Regions from separate parts of the Pseudomonas sp. Hz4 genome, predicted to be linked through region 2. Evidence: predicted binding sites of a transcription regulator. Region 2 holds the regulator's gene; the other holds the start of a gene.

Region 1 (8,705 bases), 1.5 Mb from region 2:
CAACCAGACGGCAATGACACCGAGGGCGGCGGCAAACAGTTCAAGCCCGGACATGGAGGTTCCTTGGGGGAAGTCGAAGAGGAGACGGATTGTACCCAGATTGTGGCGAGGGGGCTCCTGTGGTGAGGGGGCTCGCGGTAGTGAGAGGCTGTTGTGGCGAGGGGACAAGTCCCCTCACCACAACAGCTCCTGACCAGGACAGCCTCGCCACAGGGTTTAGCGTTTACCTTGTTAAACGCGGAACTGCTTGAGCAGACCGTTCAACTGCTCACTCAATTCCTTCAGGTGAACGCTGGCCACGCTCGACTGTTCGGCCGCCAGCGCTGTGCTGTGGGACAACCCGGCTGCCTGGGTGACGTTCTGGTTGATGTCCTCGACCACATGCGCCTGTTGCAAGGTCGCGCTGGCGATGGAGGCGTTCAACCCGTTGAGGTTGCGCAGCGCCTGGCCAATGGCATTCAGGCTTGCACCGGCCAGACCGGCCTGCTCGATGGTCAACTGCGATGCACGGCTGCTGTCGCCAATCACTTTGACCGCCGCTTCGGAATGACTTTGCAGGCGCTCGATCATCGACTGGATCTCGGCCGTGGACTTCTGGGTACGCTGGGCCAGCAGTCGCACTTCATCGGCCACCACCGCGAAACCGCGGCCTTGCTCGCCGGCCCGGGCGGCTTCGATGGCCGCGTTGAGGGCCAGCAGGTTGGTTTGCTCGGCGATGGAACGGATCACTTCGAGCACGCTGCCGATCTGGGTGCTTTCGGCAGCCAGGGTGCGAATCACTTCCACCGCCTGATCGATGGTGGACGACAACTTGTCGATCTGTTGCAGGCTGCCATCGATATTGATCTGGCCCTGCTGCGCCTGAGACTCGGCATCGCGCATTTCGCTGGCGGCGTGCTCGGCGTTTTTCGCAACATCGTGCACGCCGTACGTCACTTCATTGATGGCAGTGGCCACCAATTCCATTTGTTGCGACTGCTGCTGGCTGCGTTGCTGGGCCTGGGCGGCGTCGTTGCCCAGTTCACTGGACGACTGACCCAGGGCACTGGCGGACACTTGCAGTTCTTTGATCACCAGTCGCAGCTTGGCGGTGAAGGCGTTGAAGTGTCGTGCCAGTTGCGTGACTTCATCCTGGCCATGGGTGTCGAGACTGCGGGTCAGGTCGCTCTCGCCGCTGGCGATGTTGGCCATGGCGTTCACGGTTTCCTGCAGTGGACGCACGATGCTGCGGGCAATCAGGATCACCAGCAGCGCCATGATCAGGGCAATCACCAGCCCCACGAACGAGGCCTTCCAGACCTGGCTATAGAACTCGGCCTGCATGTCATCGATGTACACGCCCGAACCGATCACCCAGCCCCAGGGTTCGAACAGTTTGACGTAGGACGTTTTTTCTACCGGCGAACTGGCCCCCGGCTTAGGCCAGCGATAGTCGATGGTGCCGGCCCCCTTGGACTTGGCGACGGCGACCATTTCGTTAAACAGGGCAAAGCCATCCGGGTCGCGGATCGCCGAGAGGTTCTGGCCATCGAGTTTCGGGTTGGCCGGGTGCATGATCATCACCGGCGTCAGGTCATTGATCCAGAAGTAGTCATTCTGGTCATAGCGCAGACCGCGAACGGCTGTCAGTGCCTGCTTCTGCGCGGCATCGCGGGTGAGCGTGCCGGCGGTTTCGAGGTCGTGGTAATAGGTCAGAATACCGCTGGCGGTTTGCACCACATGCTGGGTTTTCTGAGCCTTGGCGTGGTACAGGTCATCGTGAATCTGCTTGAGCATCAAGACGCCCAACGTCATTAGCATCATCACGGCCACGATCAAGATGAGCCACAAACGTCGGCTGATCGACATACTGCGCAAGCTGTTCATAACGCTGTCACTCCGGTTTCTTTTTCTTGTAATAAATGATCGCCAGCATCCAACCACACTTTGCCTATCGGTCATATCCGACCCAAGTCCAATAACGCGGCAGCGCTAATCGGACTTGTCTGATAGGATTTCGGCCCCGCACGGAAAAACCTGAATCCAGGTTGATTTTTCACGGAATTTTTTACGTTTTCGTCTGGATCCTGCGCGCGCGGGACGTCAGCTACGCTGATCGCAGTTAACGCTCTGACACATATTAACGGGGCATGCTTTTACGCATCGCCTTTGGGGGATTGATGGATCTTTGGACCGCCTTGCAGGCATTGATTTTAGGCGTTGTAGAAGGGCTGACGGAATTTTTGCCCATTTCCAGTACGGGTCACCAAATTATCGTGGCGGACTTGCTCAACTTCGGTGGCGAGCGGGCCATTGCTTTCAACATTATTATTCAGCTGGGGGCGATTCTGGCGGTGGTGTGGGAGTTTCGGCGCAAGATCCTCGAGGTGGTGACCGGTTTGCCAACGCAGCCTGGCGCTCGCCGCTTTACCGCGAACCTGTTGATTGCCTTCATGCCGGCCGTGGTACTGGGGGTGATTTTTTCCGATTTGATCCACGAATACCTGTTCAACCCGATTACCGTCGCTGCAGCGTTGGTGGTGGGCGGAGTCGTCATGTTGTGGGCCGAAAAGCGTCAGCATGAAGTGCATGCCGAATCCGTTGATGAGATCACGTGGCAAGATGCCCTTAAAGTCGGCTTCGCCCAGTGCCTGGCAATGATTCCCGGGACTTCACGTTCCGGCTCGACCATCATTGGTGGCTTGCTGTTCGGGCTGTCACGCAAGACCGCTACCGAGTTCTCGTTCTTTCTGGCGATGCCGACCATGGTCGCAGCCGCAGTGTATTCGGGCTACAAATACCGCGACCTGTTCGTACCGTCTGACTTTCCGGTGTTCGCGATCGGCTTCGTCACCGCCTTCATCTTTGCAATGATTGCTGTCAGAGGCCTGCTCAAGTTCATCGCCAGCCACAGCTACGCAGCGTTCGCCTGGTATCGCATCGCATTCGGTCTGGTCATCCTGGCCACCTGGCAGTTTGGCTGGGTTGACTGGGCCGCGGTCAAGCCATGAATGACGCCAGAACGCGCAACAACCCTGGACGCACGCCTGGTGGAGAGATCCGCAAACCTCGGCTGAAACTGCTGGTGTTCGCGGTCCTGTGCGCGCTCCCGCTATTCGGCGCGATGTCGTTGTGGCTGCGCGGGGTTTCGGTGATTCCCCTGGCGGCGTACGGGATTGTCAGCGCCCTGGCGTTCTTTTTGTACTGGCGAGACAAGCGCAAGGCTCGTACCGACAATTGGCGCACGCCGGAAAACGTGCTGCATGCGGTGGAGCTCGCCGGTGGCTGGCCGGGCGCCTTGCTGGCACAGCAGCTGTTTCGGCACAAGACGCGCAAAGTGTCGTTTCAGCTGATCTTCTGGGTGATCGTACTGCTGCATCAAGTGTTCTGGATCGATCAATTGTTCCTGGGGGCCAATCTGCTGGCGCTGTTTTAAAGCAGCAGTCCGACCTGGGTACGCTTGGGCAGCTTGCTCACCACCAGTTGATGGGAACGTTGCAACAAGCCTTGCAGCTCTTCGGTGCCCAAAGGGTAGGGCGTTTCCATGATGATCCACTGAGCCCGCGCCAGGTACGGCGCCGGGCGGATTCCCGGGCGGTCGCAATGACCGAGAAACACGTCCTTGTCGACCTTGAAGGCCAAGGAGTCGCCCCGCAGATTCTGCAAGGCGTACATCTTGTTCCCCGCAATCGAAAACACCCGCACGCCACCCCACTTGTAGTCTTCCCGCGCACCCGGCAGCGCGAGACAGAATTGCGCGACGTCCTTTTCGCTCATACGTCCAGCCTTCATATCAGTCGGTCCCCACAGGCATTGAATGATTCGATCAAATGGTCGAGCCAGGCGCGTACGGCCGGCATCACCCCGCGCCGATGAGGGTAGACGGCTTGCAGCCAGCCGCCAGGCAGCGACCAATCGGGTAGCAACTGCACCAGCGAGCCATTTTCCAGTTCCTGCTCGCAATACATCATCGGCAGCATCGTAAAACCCTGACCAGCGAGGGTGCAGGCCTTGCGCACGATAAAGTCATCGATGCCCAATCGCGCTTCAAGGCTCAACTCAACGCTTTTGCCCTGTTGGTTGAGCATGCGTATATGAACCATGCGGTCGGCTTCCAGGGCGCCGAGCACGGGCAGGTTTTTCAGGTCTTCGGGGTGGTTGATTTCACGTCCGTGCAAGAATGCGGGGCTGGCGACCATCGCCATCTGTGCCTGGCGCAAACGTCGAGTGACCAGCAGCGGATCCTCGTCGCCCAACTCACGCACCCGCAGCGCGACATCGACGCCCTCGGTCACCAGGTCGACGCGGCGGTTGAGCAGCATGACTTCCAGTTGAACCTGAGGAAACTTTTCAAGGAAATCGCTAATCACTGTCGGCAGAATTTGGTGGGCCAGCCCGACGGGGCAGGACACACGCAAACGTCCGCGAGGTTCGCTGGACATGCTGGCGACGGCTTCATCCGCCATCTCGGCTTCCAGCAGCATCGCCTGACAGTGCCGCAGGTACCGTTCACCCACAGCGGTCAGCTTCAGTTGTCGGGTGGTGCGTTGCAGCAGACGCGCGCCCAGACGTTCTTCCAGCTCAGCGATGCGCCGTGATAAACGCGACTTGGGAATCCCGAGCAAACGCCCGGCCGCAGCGAAGCCACCGGCTTCAACCACCTTGGCGAAATAGTAAAGATCATTGAGGTCTTGCATGGTTGAGCTCGATTGTTCTATCAGTGGGACGAACTATCGCATTGTTGCGGTCTAATCATCTATTGGTTTCGCCTGTAGGATTCTCTCCATCCGATCGCCGCGTAGCGATCCTCACTGGAGATCCCACATGAAATTGCTGCATATCGATTCGAGCATTCTTGGTGACAACTCGGCTTCCCGTCAGCTGGGCAGCGAAGTCGTTAAAGCCTGGCAAGCCGCCGAGCCGGCTGCCGTGGTGACCTACCGCGACCTGGCCGCCGATGCCATCAGCCACTTTTCCGCCACCACCCTGGTCGCCGCCGGCACCACTGCTGAATTGCGCAACGCCGCCCAGCAGCACGAAGCCGAGCTGAGCGCCTCGACGCTGGCCGAGTTCCTGGCCGCCGATGCCGTGGTGATTGCAGCCCCGATGTACAACTTCACTATCCCGACACAACTCAAGGCCTGGATCGACCGCATCGCCGTTGCCGGTCAGACCTTCCGTTACACCGAAGCCGGCCCGGAAGGCCTGTGCGGGGGCAAGAAAGTCGTGATCGTATCGACTGCCGGTGGTCTGCATGCCGGTCAAGCGACGGGCGTGGCTCACGAAGATTACTTGAAAGTGCTGTTCGGCTTCATCGGTATCACGGACATCGAGTTCGTCCGTGCCCATGGCCTTGCCTACGGCGACGAAGTCCGCACCAAAGCCATGAGCGACGCTCACACACAAATCAGCGAGCAGTTGTTCGCCGCCGCGTAAGGCTTATGTAAAGAAAATCAAACAGCTCGGGCAACACCAAAAAAACTCTGTATTCTGATCACGCAAGTGTCAGATACGGAGTTTTTTGTTTCTGGCTGTTTCATTTCTTGGCCCGAGTTATGCAGTCGAGGGTTACCGTCTCCGGTCAAGTAACAAGGTGGGGCATCCCATGGTGCGTCTTTGTGCAACGTTACTGATTTGCCTGCTCAGCAGCCTGAATTCAGTGCACGCCGCGCCTGCGTTGCATCCTCACTGGAGCGCCGGCTTCCATGAGATGAGCGTCCTTGACCCTCTGGACTTGCAGCCGATGCGCGCCATCGCCTTCTATCCCTCCAGCGACAAGGAGCACTCCAGCAAAATCGACGGCTACACAGTCGAAGCGGGCGAAGACACCCGAGTCGCTATCGGCCGTTTCCCGCTGCTGATGCTGTCTCACGGCAACACCGGAACCCCGCTGGCCTTGCACGACCTTGCCACGTCGTTGGCACGCAAAGGTTTTGTGGTGGTGGCGGTTATCCACCCCGGTGATAACTCCAAAGATCACAGCCGCCTCGGTACGTTGAGTAACCTCTACGGTCGGCCCATCCAGATTTCCGAAGCCATTACCGCGACGCTCGGCGACCGTATGCTCGCGCCCTTCGTGAATGCCGATCAGGTCGGCGTGATCGGCTATTCGGCAGGTGGGGAGACGGCGCTGATTCTGTCCGGCGCGACGCCAGACCTGGACCGTCTGCGCCGCTATTGTCAGGAGCGCCCGGACGACCGCGATGCCTGCAACACCCAAGGCGAATTGATTGTCGACCGTGATGACTTGCAACCGGTGGCTGACCCTCGGGTTCGCGCCTTGCTGCTAATGGCGCCGCTGAGCCTGAAGTTTGGCCGCCATACCCTGGCCGACGTGCATGTGCCGGTGCTGTTATACAGCGGCGACGGCGACAAACTGGTGGCGTTCGACAAGAATGCCGCCGCCCTGGCGCGCAAACTGCCGATCGCACCGGACTTCAAGTTGCTGGCCGGGGCAGGGCACTTTGTGTTTATGGCGCCTTGCAATGAAGAGCAGATCATTGCCATGCCGGCGCTGTGCACCGATGCCGATGGCGTCGACCGCAAAGACATCCATCGCACCCTGGTGTCCGAAGCCGGGCGCTTCTTCTCTCACGCGCTGGGCAAACCGGACAGGGCCGGGATGCAGACCGCGGATCAGTAATCAGGCGCTCATCGCACGGCGTTTCAACAACAGTGTCAGGCCTAATCCTGCTACCGACAGCAACGCCGCGCTGAAGAAAATCCACGTGTACCCCAGGTTCAACGCCACCGCGCCCATCAACGGCCCGGCAATCGCCAGCGCCAGATCGAAAAACACCGCGTAAGCACTCAATCCCGCCCCGCGACTGGAGTTAGGCACTTGCTTGATTGCTTCGACCCCCAACGCTGGATAGACCAGCGACAGACCGAACCCGGTCAGGCCTGCGCCGATCAGTGCATAACCGGTCGAAGGCGCGAGCCACAGCAGCACCAGGCCCACCGTTTCAATGCTCATACAGGCAATGGCCGAGGTGAATCCACCGAAACGGTTGATGCTGGAGATGAACAGCAACCGCGCCAGGATGAAACAAACGCCGAACACCGTCAGGCAATAAGCAGCGCCGGCCCAACCGCGGCTGACGTAATACAGGGTAATAAAGGTGGTCAACGTGCCGTAGCCAATGGAGGCGAGGCTCAGGCTCGCGCCGAACGGTGCAATGCGCCCGAACACCGCCCAGAACGGCAGGCGCTCGCCGCGTATCACCGGCACCGAAGGTTTGTTTCGGATCAGCAACAACGCCGCCAACGCCAGCACCGACAGCGCGATCCCAAGACTGGCGAATCCCAGCTCACCCACCATCACCACCCCCAGCGGCGCACCAATGGCGATGGCGCCGTAGGCGGCGATGCCGTTCCAGGAGATCGATCGCGCGGTATGTTCAGCGCCCACCTGACCCATGCACCAACTGATGGTGCCGACCCCGATCAAGCCTTGGGCAATCCCCAGCAACAAGCGGCCAGCGATCAGGATCAGCAGGCTCAGCAATGGAAAGCTTTGCAGCAGCGTTGAAATCAACGTCAGCACGCCGCTCAACACAATCCCCGACAACCCGTAAACAATCGCTCGCTTGGTCCCGATGCTGTCCGACATGCGCCCCGCCATTGGGCGGCTGAGCAGGGTGGCCAAGTATTGCGAGCCGATGGTCAGCCCCGCGATGATCGCGCTGAAACCCAGTTGTTCGTGGACATACCCCGGCAACACCGCAATCGGCAGGCCGATGCAGAGGAAGGCAATAAAGGTATAGAGGACGATGGAGACGATCTGCAGGGTGATCGACACAGAGCTTTGAGGTGGCAGCTGCTGCACAGACATGAGGGCTCGTTCGCGGGCGGCGGTGGGAGACCTGCATCATGGCGTGGGCATGGAATAAAAGAAAGCAGGCTAACTATATTCCTCGAGCTTGAGGGCCTCTTCGCGAGCAGGCTCGCTCCCACATCAGGTCGCGGTCCACTGTGGGAGCGAGCCTGCTCGCGAAGGTTTCAGCACCACAAAAATGCTAAACCTTGAAATGCAAAAAGCCCCGTCACAGGGGACAGGGCTTTTCAGTTGCAGCAGACGCTTAGAACACTACGCCCTGGCTACGCAGGTAGTCATCATAAGTACCGCTGAAGTCGATCACGCCGCTGGCGCTCAACTCGATGATGCGGGTGGCCAGGGACGATACGAACTCACGGTCGTGGCTGACGAAGATCAGCGTGCCCGGGTAGTTCTCCAGCGCCAGGTTCAGCGCCTCGATGGATTCCATGTCCAAGTGGTTGGTCGGTTCGTCCATGATCAACACGTTTGGCTTTTGCAGGATCAGCTTGCCGAACAGCATGCGACCTTGCTCACCACCGGAGATGACCTTGACCGACTTGAGGATCTCGTCGTTGGAGAACAGCATCCGGCCGAGGGTGCCGCGAACCAGTTGCTCGCCGCCCAGAGTCCATTGGCCCATCCAGTCGAACAGGTTGCAGTCGTCTTCGAAGTCGTGCGCGTGGTCCTGGGCGTAGTAGCCCAGTTCCGCGGCGTCGGTCCACTTTACGGTGCCGGCATCCGGGGTCAGTTCGTTGACCAGGGTGCGCAGCAGGGTGGTTTTGCCGATACCGTTCGGGCCGATGATCGCCACGCGCTCACCCGCTTCAACCTGGAAGCTGAAGTCCTTGAACAGCGGCTTGCCGTCGAAGCCTTTGGCCATGCGCTCGACGATGACCGCCTGGCGGTG
Region 2 (8,705 bases):
CCACTTCCAAAATGCTGCGAATCGCTTCCGGCTCCGCGCCGTCCACCAGCAGTTGCAGGCCTTTGCGCGAGTAGTTGTCGGGTTCGGCGTCGGCCACCCCTTCCAGACCGAGCAGGCCTTCCTTGCGTGCGATCAGGCTCCAGTTCACAACGCGATCGACGCCACCGGCCAGGTCCACGCGCGGAGGGAACAGGATCCATCCCAGAATCTGCATGGCGCGCTTGAAGGCGCTCATCGGCGCCTGCAACAGCGCCGCACCGACGGTCCCACCGATCACGATCAACGCCGCCGGGCCGTTGGCCAGTGCGCCGAGGTGACCGCCTTCAAGGTAGTTGCCGCCAATGATGGCGACAAACGCCAGGATGATCCCGATAAGGCTTAAAACATCCATCAGATACAAGCCTCGACCAGATGCTTGCCAATATCGTCCAGGCCGTACACCGCGTCGGCGAGTTCGGCTTTGACGATGGCCATCGGCATGCCGTAAATCACGCAGCTGGCTTCATCCTGGGCCCAGATCGAGCTGCCGCCCTGCTTGAGCAGACGCGCGCCTTCGCGACCATCGGCGCCCATGCCGGTCAACACGACCGCCAGAACTTTGTCACCGTAGGTCTTGGCCGCGGAACCGAAGGTGATGTCCACGCACGGCTTGTAGTTCAAACGCTCGTCGCCCGGGAGGATTTTCACCGCGCCACGGCCGTCGATCATCATTTGCTTGCCACCCGGTGCCAGCAGCGCCAGGCCCGGACGCAGGATGTCGCCATCCTCGGCTTCCTTGACGCTGATGCGGCAGAGCTTGTCCAGACGTTCGGCGAAGGCCTTGGTGAAGGCGGCCGGCATGTGCTGGATCAATACGATGGGGGCGGGGAAGTTGGCCGGCAATTGGGTCAGAACCCGCTGCAGGGCAACCGGACCACCGGTGGACGTGCCGATGGCGACCAACTTGTAGGCCTTGCGTTTCGGCGCTGGCGACGACGAGGCGGATGCGTGCGTACGCGCCGGAATCGGCGCCGGTGCCGGACGCGCAGGCGCGCTGCTGCCGTAGCTACTGACGCTCGAAGGCGCAGGCGTCGGGGCTGGCGCGGCGACGGGTGCCGGAGCGCTGTAAGTGCTGGCACGACGGTTACTGCGCGAGATGCTGAGAATCTTCTCGCACAGCAGTTGCTTGACCTTCTCCGGGTTGCGGGAGATGTCTTCGAAATTCTTCGGCAGGAAGTCCACCGCGCCGGCGTCCAGCGCATCGAGAGTGACCCGAGCGCCTTCGTGGGTCAGCGAGGAAAACATCAACACCGGGGTCGGGCAGCGCTGCATGATGTGCCGCACCGCCGTGATGCCATCCATCATCGGCATCTCGTAGTCCATGGTGATCACGTCTGGCTTGAGGGCCAGCGCCTGATCAATCGCCTCTTTTCCGTTGGTCGCCGTGCCGACGACCTGGATGTTCGGATCCGCTGAAAGAATTTCCGAGACGCGGCGGCGGAAAAACCCCGAATCGTCCACCACCAGGACTTTGACTGCCATAAACACTCCGTTAGACGGAGCGAGGCTCAGTCGCCCCGCTCCACCAGAATCAAATACGCCGTGCGGCGTAACGCTTGAGCATGCTCGGTACATCGAGAATCAGCGCAATGCGGCCGTCACCGGTGATGGTGGCGCCGGACATGCCTGGGGTTCCCTGGAGCATTTTGCCCAATGGCTTGATGACCACTTCTTCCTGGCCCACCAATTGATCGACGACGAAGCCGATCCGCTGAGTGCCCACCGAAAGGATCACCACATGGCCCTCGCGCTGCTCTTCGTGAGCGGCGGAGGCGACCAGCCAGCGTTTGAGGTAGAACAATGGCAGCGCCTTGTCCCGCACGATCACCACTTCCTGGCCGTCCACCACGTTGGTGCGCGACAGGTCGAGGTGGAAGATCTCGTTGACGTTCACCAGCGGGAACGCAAACGCCTGGTTGCCGAGCATGACCATCAGCGTCGGCATGATCGCCAGGGTCAACGGCACCTTGATGACGATCTTCGAGCCTTTGCCCTTGGTCGAGTAAATATTGATGGTGCCGTTGAGCTGGGCGATCTTGGTTTTCACCACGTCCATGCCCACGCCGCGTCCGGAGACATCGGAAATTTCGGTCTTGGTCGAGAAACCCGGCGCGAAGATCAGGTTGAAGCAGTCGGACTCGCTGAGGCGATCTGCTGCATCCTTGTCCATCAAACCTTTTTTCACCGCGATAGCGCGCAAAACATCGGCGTCCATGCCCTTACCGTCATCAGAGATGGACAGCAGGATATGGTCGCCTTCCTGTTCAGCGGACAGGATCACCTTGCCGCTGCGAGGCTTGCCCATCGCTTCGCGCTCGGCCGGCTCTTCGATACCGTGGTCAACCGAGTTGCGCACCAAGTGGACCAGCGGGTCGGCCAGGGCCTCGACGAGGTTCTTGTCGAGGTCGGTTTCTTCGCCGACCAGTTCCAGGTTGATCTCTTTCTTGAGCTGGCGAGCCAGGTCGCGAACCAGACGCGGGAAGCGTCCGAAGACCTTCTTGATTGGTTGCATCCGGGTCTTCATGACCGCGGTTTGCAGGTCGGCCGTGACCACGTCGAGGTTCGACACCGCCTTGGACATGGCTTCGTCGCCGCTGTTGAGGCCCAGACGGACCAAGCGGTTACGCACCAGCACCAACTCGCCAACCATGTTCATGATTTCGTCGAGACGCGCGGTATCGACCCGCACGGTGGTCTCGGCTTCGCTGGCCGGTTTTTCCGCCGGTGGCGCGGCCGGGGCACGAGCCGGAGCCGGTGCAGCAGCAACAGGCTTCGGCGCTTCGGCTTTAGGCTCGGGCGCTTTGGCGACGGGTTTCGGTGCAACAGCCTTGGCAACCGGGGCTGCAACCGAAGCGCTGGCGCCCGACGCGTTTCCGACTTCAGTGAACTTGCCTTTGCCGTGCAATTCGTCGAGCAGCGATTCGAACTCGTGATCGGAAATCAGATCGCTGCCAGCCGCTTTGGCGGTGGGTGCGGCCGGGACAGGAGCCGCAGCAATGGCCGATTCCAGCGCATCAACGGCAAAGTTGCCCTTGCCGTGCAGCTGATCGAGCAGTGCTTCGAACTCGTCGTCGGTGATATCGGAGCTGTCGCCTGCCGCTTTCGGGGCAGCCGGTGCGGCTGGCGCCGGGGCTACCGCATCGACGGCGAACTGGCCTTTGCCGTGCAACTGATCGAGCAACGACTCGAACTCGGCATCGGTGATTTCGTCGCTGGCAGCGGCATTACTCGCTGGCAGTGGAGCCGCCGCCGGGGCCTCGGCCTGCGCCTTGACGGCGTTCAACGAGTCCAGCAGTTGTTCGAATTCGTTATCGGTGATGTCGCCCGACTCACTGTCAGCAGCCGGTGTTTCGACCCCTTCGGCAACCGGTGCGGCTTCTTCGGTTTTCGGCTCGGCCAGACGGGCCAGAGCTGCCAGCAATTCAGGCGTGGCAGCCGTGATCGGGCTGCGTTCGCGGACTTCGGTGAACATGCCGTTCACCGCATCCAGCGCTTCGAGAACCACGTCCATCAGTTCCGAGTCGACGCGTCGTTCACCCTTGCGCAGGATGTCGAACACGTTCTCGGCGATGTGACAGCACTCCACCAACTCATTGAGCTGGAGGAAGCCGGCGCCCCCTTTTACAGTGTGAAAACCGCGAAAAATTGCATTGAGCAAGTCCGCATCATCGGGTCGGCTTTCAAGCTCGACCAGCTGTTCGGACAGTTGCTCTAGAATCTCGCCGGCCTCAACCAGGAAATCCTGAAGGATCTCTTCATCGGCGCCGAAGCTCATGTGTATGGGTGCTCCTACAGGTCTAAAAACCTAAAATCCAAGACTGGATAGCAAATCGTCCACATCGTCCTGACCGGACACAACGTCTTCTCTTTTATCGGCATGAATCTGCGGACCTTCACCCTGAGAGAGATGTTTTTGCGGATCTTTTTCAGCCAGCATCGCTTCACGGTCATGTTCGATGCCCGCAAAGCGGTCCACCTGACTGGCCATGAGCACGAGCTTGAGCAGGTTGCTTTCAACTTCGGTGACCAATTGGGTCACACGCTTGATCACCTGACCGGTGAGGTCCTGGTAATCCTGAGCGAGCAGAATGTCGTTGAGGTTGCTCGACACAACGCGATTGTCTTCGCTGCTGCGTGTCAGGAAACCGTCGACTCGCCGGGCCAGTTCGCGGAACTCTTCAGCCCCGACTTCGCGACGCATGAACCGTCCCCAGTCGGTGCTCAAGGCCTGCGCTTCATGGCTCAGGCCGTTGACCAGCGGCGTGGCGTTTTCCACCAGGTCCATGGTGCGGTTGGCCGCGGCCTCGGTCAGCTTGACCACATAGCCCAGACGCTCGGTGGCGTCCGTGATCTGTGACACTTCCTCGGCTTGCGGCATGTTCGGGTCAATCTGGAAATTGACGATCGCACTATGCAGCTCGCGAGTGAGCTTGCCCACTTCTTGATACAGGCCGCGGTCACGGGTCTGGTTGAGCTCATGGATCAGTTGCACGGCGTCGCCGAACCTGCCTTTTTCAAGACTTTCGACCAGTTCGACAGCGTGTTTTTTCAGGGTCGACTCGAAATCGCCCTGTGAAGATTCGTTATGCTCCATAGCTCCCCCGTGGCGCAGTTTCTCAACCGATGCGTTCGAAAATCTTTTCGATTTTTTCTTTCAACGCCTGGGCCGTAAAGGGTTTGACCACATAGCCGTTAACACCGGCCTGGGCTGCCTCGATGATCTGCTCGCGCTTGGCTTCAGCGGTCACCATCAGCACCGGCAGATGCTTGAGCTTTTCATCGGCACGCACATGGCGCAGCAAATCGATACCGGTCATGCCAGGCATGTTCCAGTCCGTTACCAGAAAGTCGATGCTCCCGCTGTTGAGCACCGGAATGGCAGTGGTGCCATCATCGGCCTCGACCGTGTTGGTGAACCCAAGGTCACGCAACAGGTTTTTTATGATCCGCCGCATCGTAGAGAAGTCATCAACGATGAGGATTTTCATGTTCTTGTTCAATTCGACCTCCAAGCAGTCTTAAACGCGCCCAGCACCTGGACGCGCCATTTCAATCAATCCGGCAAAGCACTCAATGACTGTCTGGAGCACAACAGATCGGGACCCGTGCGGTTCAACACCCCACCAGCCGCGTTCGCAGTGTCCCCACACTGCCTTCAGCGCGCTCGCCACTCCCCCAAACGCCCCCGCAAACGGGCCGCGCACTGGCTGTGTAACTGGCTGACCCGCGATTCGCTGACCCCCAGGACTTCACCGATTTCCTTGAGATTCAACTCTTCGTCGTAGTACAGCGCCAACACCAGTCGCTCACGCTCCGGCAAATTGGCAATCGCGTCCGCCAGTGCCATCTGGAAGCGTTCATCTTCCAGATCGCGCGACGGCTCCAGATGAGCACTGGCGCCATCCTCGTGCAGCCCTTCGTGTTCGCCGTCCTGCAACAGATCGTCGAAACTGAATAACCGGCTGCCCAGGGTGTCGTTCAAAATCCCGTAATAATCGTCGAGACTCAATTGGAGTTCGGCCGCAACCTCGTGATCTTTAGCGTCACGACCGGTTTTAGCTTCAATCGAGCGAATGGCGTCGCTGACCATCCGGGTATTGCGGTGGACCGAACGTGGCGCCCAGTCCCCCTTGCGTACTTCATCGAGCATCGCGCCGCGGATTCGTATGCCCGCGTACGTCTCGAAACTCGCGCCTTTGCTGGCGTCGTATTTGGTCGACACTTCAAGCAGGCCAATCATCCCGGCCTGGATCAGGTCTTCGACCTGGACACTGGCCGGCAGACGCGCCAGCAAGTGGTAAGCGATGCGTTTAACCAGTGGCGCGTAACGCTCGATCAGCTCGTACTGCGCGTCACGTGCCGACTTCTTGTAGAGGTTGTAGCCGCTGGCTGTCATAGCACCGGTCCTGCCGTTTGTTGCACGAGGCGCTCGACGAAAAACTCCAGGTGCCCACGCGGGTTGGCAGGCAACGGCCAGGTATCGACCTTCTGTGCAATGGCCTTGAACGCCAGGGAGCACTTGGAACGCGGGAAGGCTTCATAGACGGCGCGCTGCTTCTGCACAGCTTTGCGCACGCTTTCGTCGTAAGGCACCGCGCCGACGTATTGTAAGGCGACGTCGAGGAAGCGATCTGTGACCTTGGTCAACTTGGCGAACAGGTTGCGACCTTCCTGCGGGCTCTGAGCCATGTTGGCCAGGACGCGGAAGCGGTTCATGCCGTAATCGCGGTTTAGCAGTTTGATCAGTGCGTAGGCATCAGTGATCGAGGTCGGTTCGTCGCAGACCACCAGCAAGACTTCTTGCGCTGCGCGAACGAAACTGACTACCGAGTCACCAATGCCCGCAGCGGTGTCGATCACTAATACGTCGAGATTGTCGCCGATATCGCTGAACGCCTGGATCAGGCCGGCGTGTTGGGCCGGGCTCAGATGAACCATGCTTTGAGTGCCGGACGCGGCCGGGACGATGCGGATGCCGCCAGGGCCCTGCAACAGAACATCGCGCAGCTCACAGCGGCCTTCGATCACATCGGCCAACGTACGTTTGGGTGTCAGTCCCAGCAGGACGTCAACGTTCGCCAGCCCCAGATCGGCGTCCAGCAGCATGACGCGCCGGCCGAGCTCAGCTAGAGCCAGGGACAAGTTCACTGACACGTTAGTTTTCCCGACGCCACCTTTGCCGCCGGTCACCGCGATCACCTGTACGGGATGCATGCTGCCCATGAATTTTCTTTACCTTGTCTTACTTAGACGGAGGCCACATTACTGGCTGCGCGTTCACAAAATGAACAATGCATGGCAGACCATCGATGTAGGTACAAAAACGGTTCATTAATACCTCAGCCGACCTGCTTGGTCGGGCTGTGGTAAATATCAGCGAACATGTCAGCCATGGCTTCTTCGCTGGGTTCTTCTTGCATTTGCACGCTGACGGCGCGACTGACTAACTGATGACGACGCGGTAGATGCAAATCATCCGGAATCCGCGGGCCATCGGTCAGGTAGGCCACCGGCAATTCATGACTGATGGCCAGGCTCAACACCTCGCCCAGACTTGCCGTTTCATCCAGTTTAGTCAGGATGCAGCCAGCGAGGCCGCAGCGTTTGTAACTGTGATAAGCGGCCGTTAGAACCTGTTTCTGGCTGGTGGTTGCCAACACCAGATAATTCTTCGATTTGATCCCACGACCGGCCAGGCTTTCGAGCTGCATGCGCAGTGCCGGATCGCTGGCCTGGAGGCCCGCGGTATCGATCAGCACCACGCGTTTGCGCAGCAAGGGCTCCAGCGCCTGCACCAGCGACTGACCCGGGTCGACGTGAGTCACCGACACATTGAGGATCCGGCCAAGGGTCTTGAGCTGCTCCTGAGCACCAATACGGTAGCTGTCCATGCTCACCAACGCGATATTCTGCGCGCCGTACTTGAGCACGTAGCGGGCGGCGAGCTTGGCCAGCGTGGTGGTCTTGCCCATGCCGGCAGGGCCGACCATGGCAATCACACCGCCCTCTTCCAGCGGCTCGATTTCCGGTGTGGCGATCATCCGCGCCAGGTGCGCCAGCAACATGCGCCAGGCCTGACGAGGTTCTTCAATATCAGTAATCAGGGCCAGTAAATCGCGCGACAACGGGCCGGACAAGCCGATGCGTTGCAGGCGACGCCACAGATTGGCCTGGGCCGGACGGCTGCCTTGCAGCTGATTCCAGGCCAGGGAGCCGAGCTGCACTTCCATCAGTTCGCGCAAACTGTTGAGTTCGAAACGCATCGAGTCGAACGCACGCGGGTCAACGCCACCGGAGGCTGGCGCAGCGGCCGGTGCAGGCCGACGGGGTTCGGCGTAAGTCGGTTCGATCAGCGGCTCGGCGGCGGTCAGTGGCAGGCCGGCGAACAACTGGCGATTGGTGCTCTTGTCGCTCTCGCCTTCGCCTCGCAGGCTCAGTTCGGCCTGGGCGGTAACGATCCGCGACTGGGTCTTGCGCAACTCGTCTTCGAGCTCCATGTTCGGAACGCGCGGGGCCAGCGCTGATAATTTGTAATCCAGTGCCGCCGTCAACTCGACACCACCGGCGATCCGGCGGTTGCCAATGATGGCAGCATCAGCGCCCAGCTCATCACGAACCAGCTTCATGGCCTGACGCATATCGGCGGCGAAAAAACGCTTAACTTGCATAAACCACTACCTCAGCCGTTGGGCCCTACTGTCGCAACGATGGTCACTTGCTTGTTGTCAGGAATTTCCTGATACGCCAACACGTGCAAACCCGGGACTGCCAATCGGCCGAATCGCGACAGCATCGCGCGAACCGGACCGGCTACCAGCAGAATCACCGGCTGACCTTGCATTTCCTGACGCTGCGCCGCATCGATCAACGAACGTTGCAGTTTTTCAGCCATGCTTGGCTCCAGCAGAACGCCCTCTTCCGAGCCTTGTCCTGCCTTCTGAAGACTATTGAGCAATATTTGTTCCAACCTTGGCTCCAGGGTGATCACTGGTAGCTCGGAGTCAGTGCCTACGATGCTTTGCACGATAGCGCGGGATACGCCGACGCGCACGGCAGCCACCAGCGCGGCAGTATCTTGACTCTTGGCGGCATTGTTGGCGATGGCCTCGGCAATGCTGCGAATGTCCCGTACTGGCACCTGTTCGGCCAGCAAAGCCTGCAAAACT

Evidence for each region. Region 2 encodes FliA, which starts transcription of late flagellar genes. Its sites were predicted from a motif close to CTAAAGTTTNNNNNNNNNNNGCCGNTAA; they were not measured.
Region 1: the regulator FliA is predicted to act here: its motif matches at 1,994-2,021, upstream of ACYZTR_RS13455 (methyl-accepting chemotaxis protein).

Annotation. Positions count from the first base shown of each region.
Region 1 covers NZ_CM142719.1:2,948,586-2,957,290, forward strand. The annotation lists gene pnuC (nicotinamide riboside transporter PnuC) at 1-54, opposite strand, end outside; gene ACYZTR_RS13455 (methyl-accepting chemotaxis protein) at 232-1,866, opposite strand; gene ACYZTR_RS13460 (undecaprenyl-diphosphate phosphatase) at 2,160-2,990, shown strand; gene ACYZTR_RS13465 (DUF1294 domain-containing protein) at 2,987-3,415, shown strand; gene ACYZTR_RS13470 (MmcQ/YjbR family DNA-binding protein) at 3,412-3,771, opposite strand; gene ACYZTR_RS13475 (LysR substrate-binding domain-containing protein) at 3,768-4,676, opposite strand; gene ACYZTR_RS13480 (FMN-dependent NADH-azoreductase) at 4,804-5,415, shown strand; gene ACYZTR_RS13485 (alpha/beta hydrolase family protein) at 5,585-6,622, shown strand; gene ACYZTR_RS13490 (MFS transporter) at 6,623-7,813, opposite strand; gene ACYZTR_RS13495 (ABC-F family ATPase) at 8,061-8,705, opposite strand, start outside.
Region 2 covers NZ_CM142719.1:4,430,035-4,438,739, forward strand. The annotation lists gene ACYZTR_RS20195 (flagellar motor protein) at 1-391, opposite strand, end outside; gene ACYZTR_RS20200 (protein-glutamate methylesterase/protein-glutamine glutaminase) at 391-1,521, opposite strand; gene ACYZTR_RS20205 (chemotaxis protein CheA) at 1,571-3,814, opposite strand; gene ACYZTR_RS20210 (protein phosphatase CheZ) at 3,845-4,633, opposite strand; gene ACYZTR_RS20215 (chemotaxis response regulator CheY) at 4,656-5,027, opposite strand; gene fliA (RNA polymerase sigma factor FliA) at 5,195-5,935, opposite strand; gene fleN (flagellar synthesis regulator FleN) at 5,932-6,762, opposite strand; gene flhF (flagellar biosynthesis protein FlhF) at 6,879-8,207, opposite strand; gene flhA (flagellar biosynthesis protein FlhA) at 8,219-8,705, opposite strand, start outside.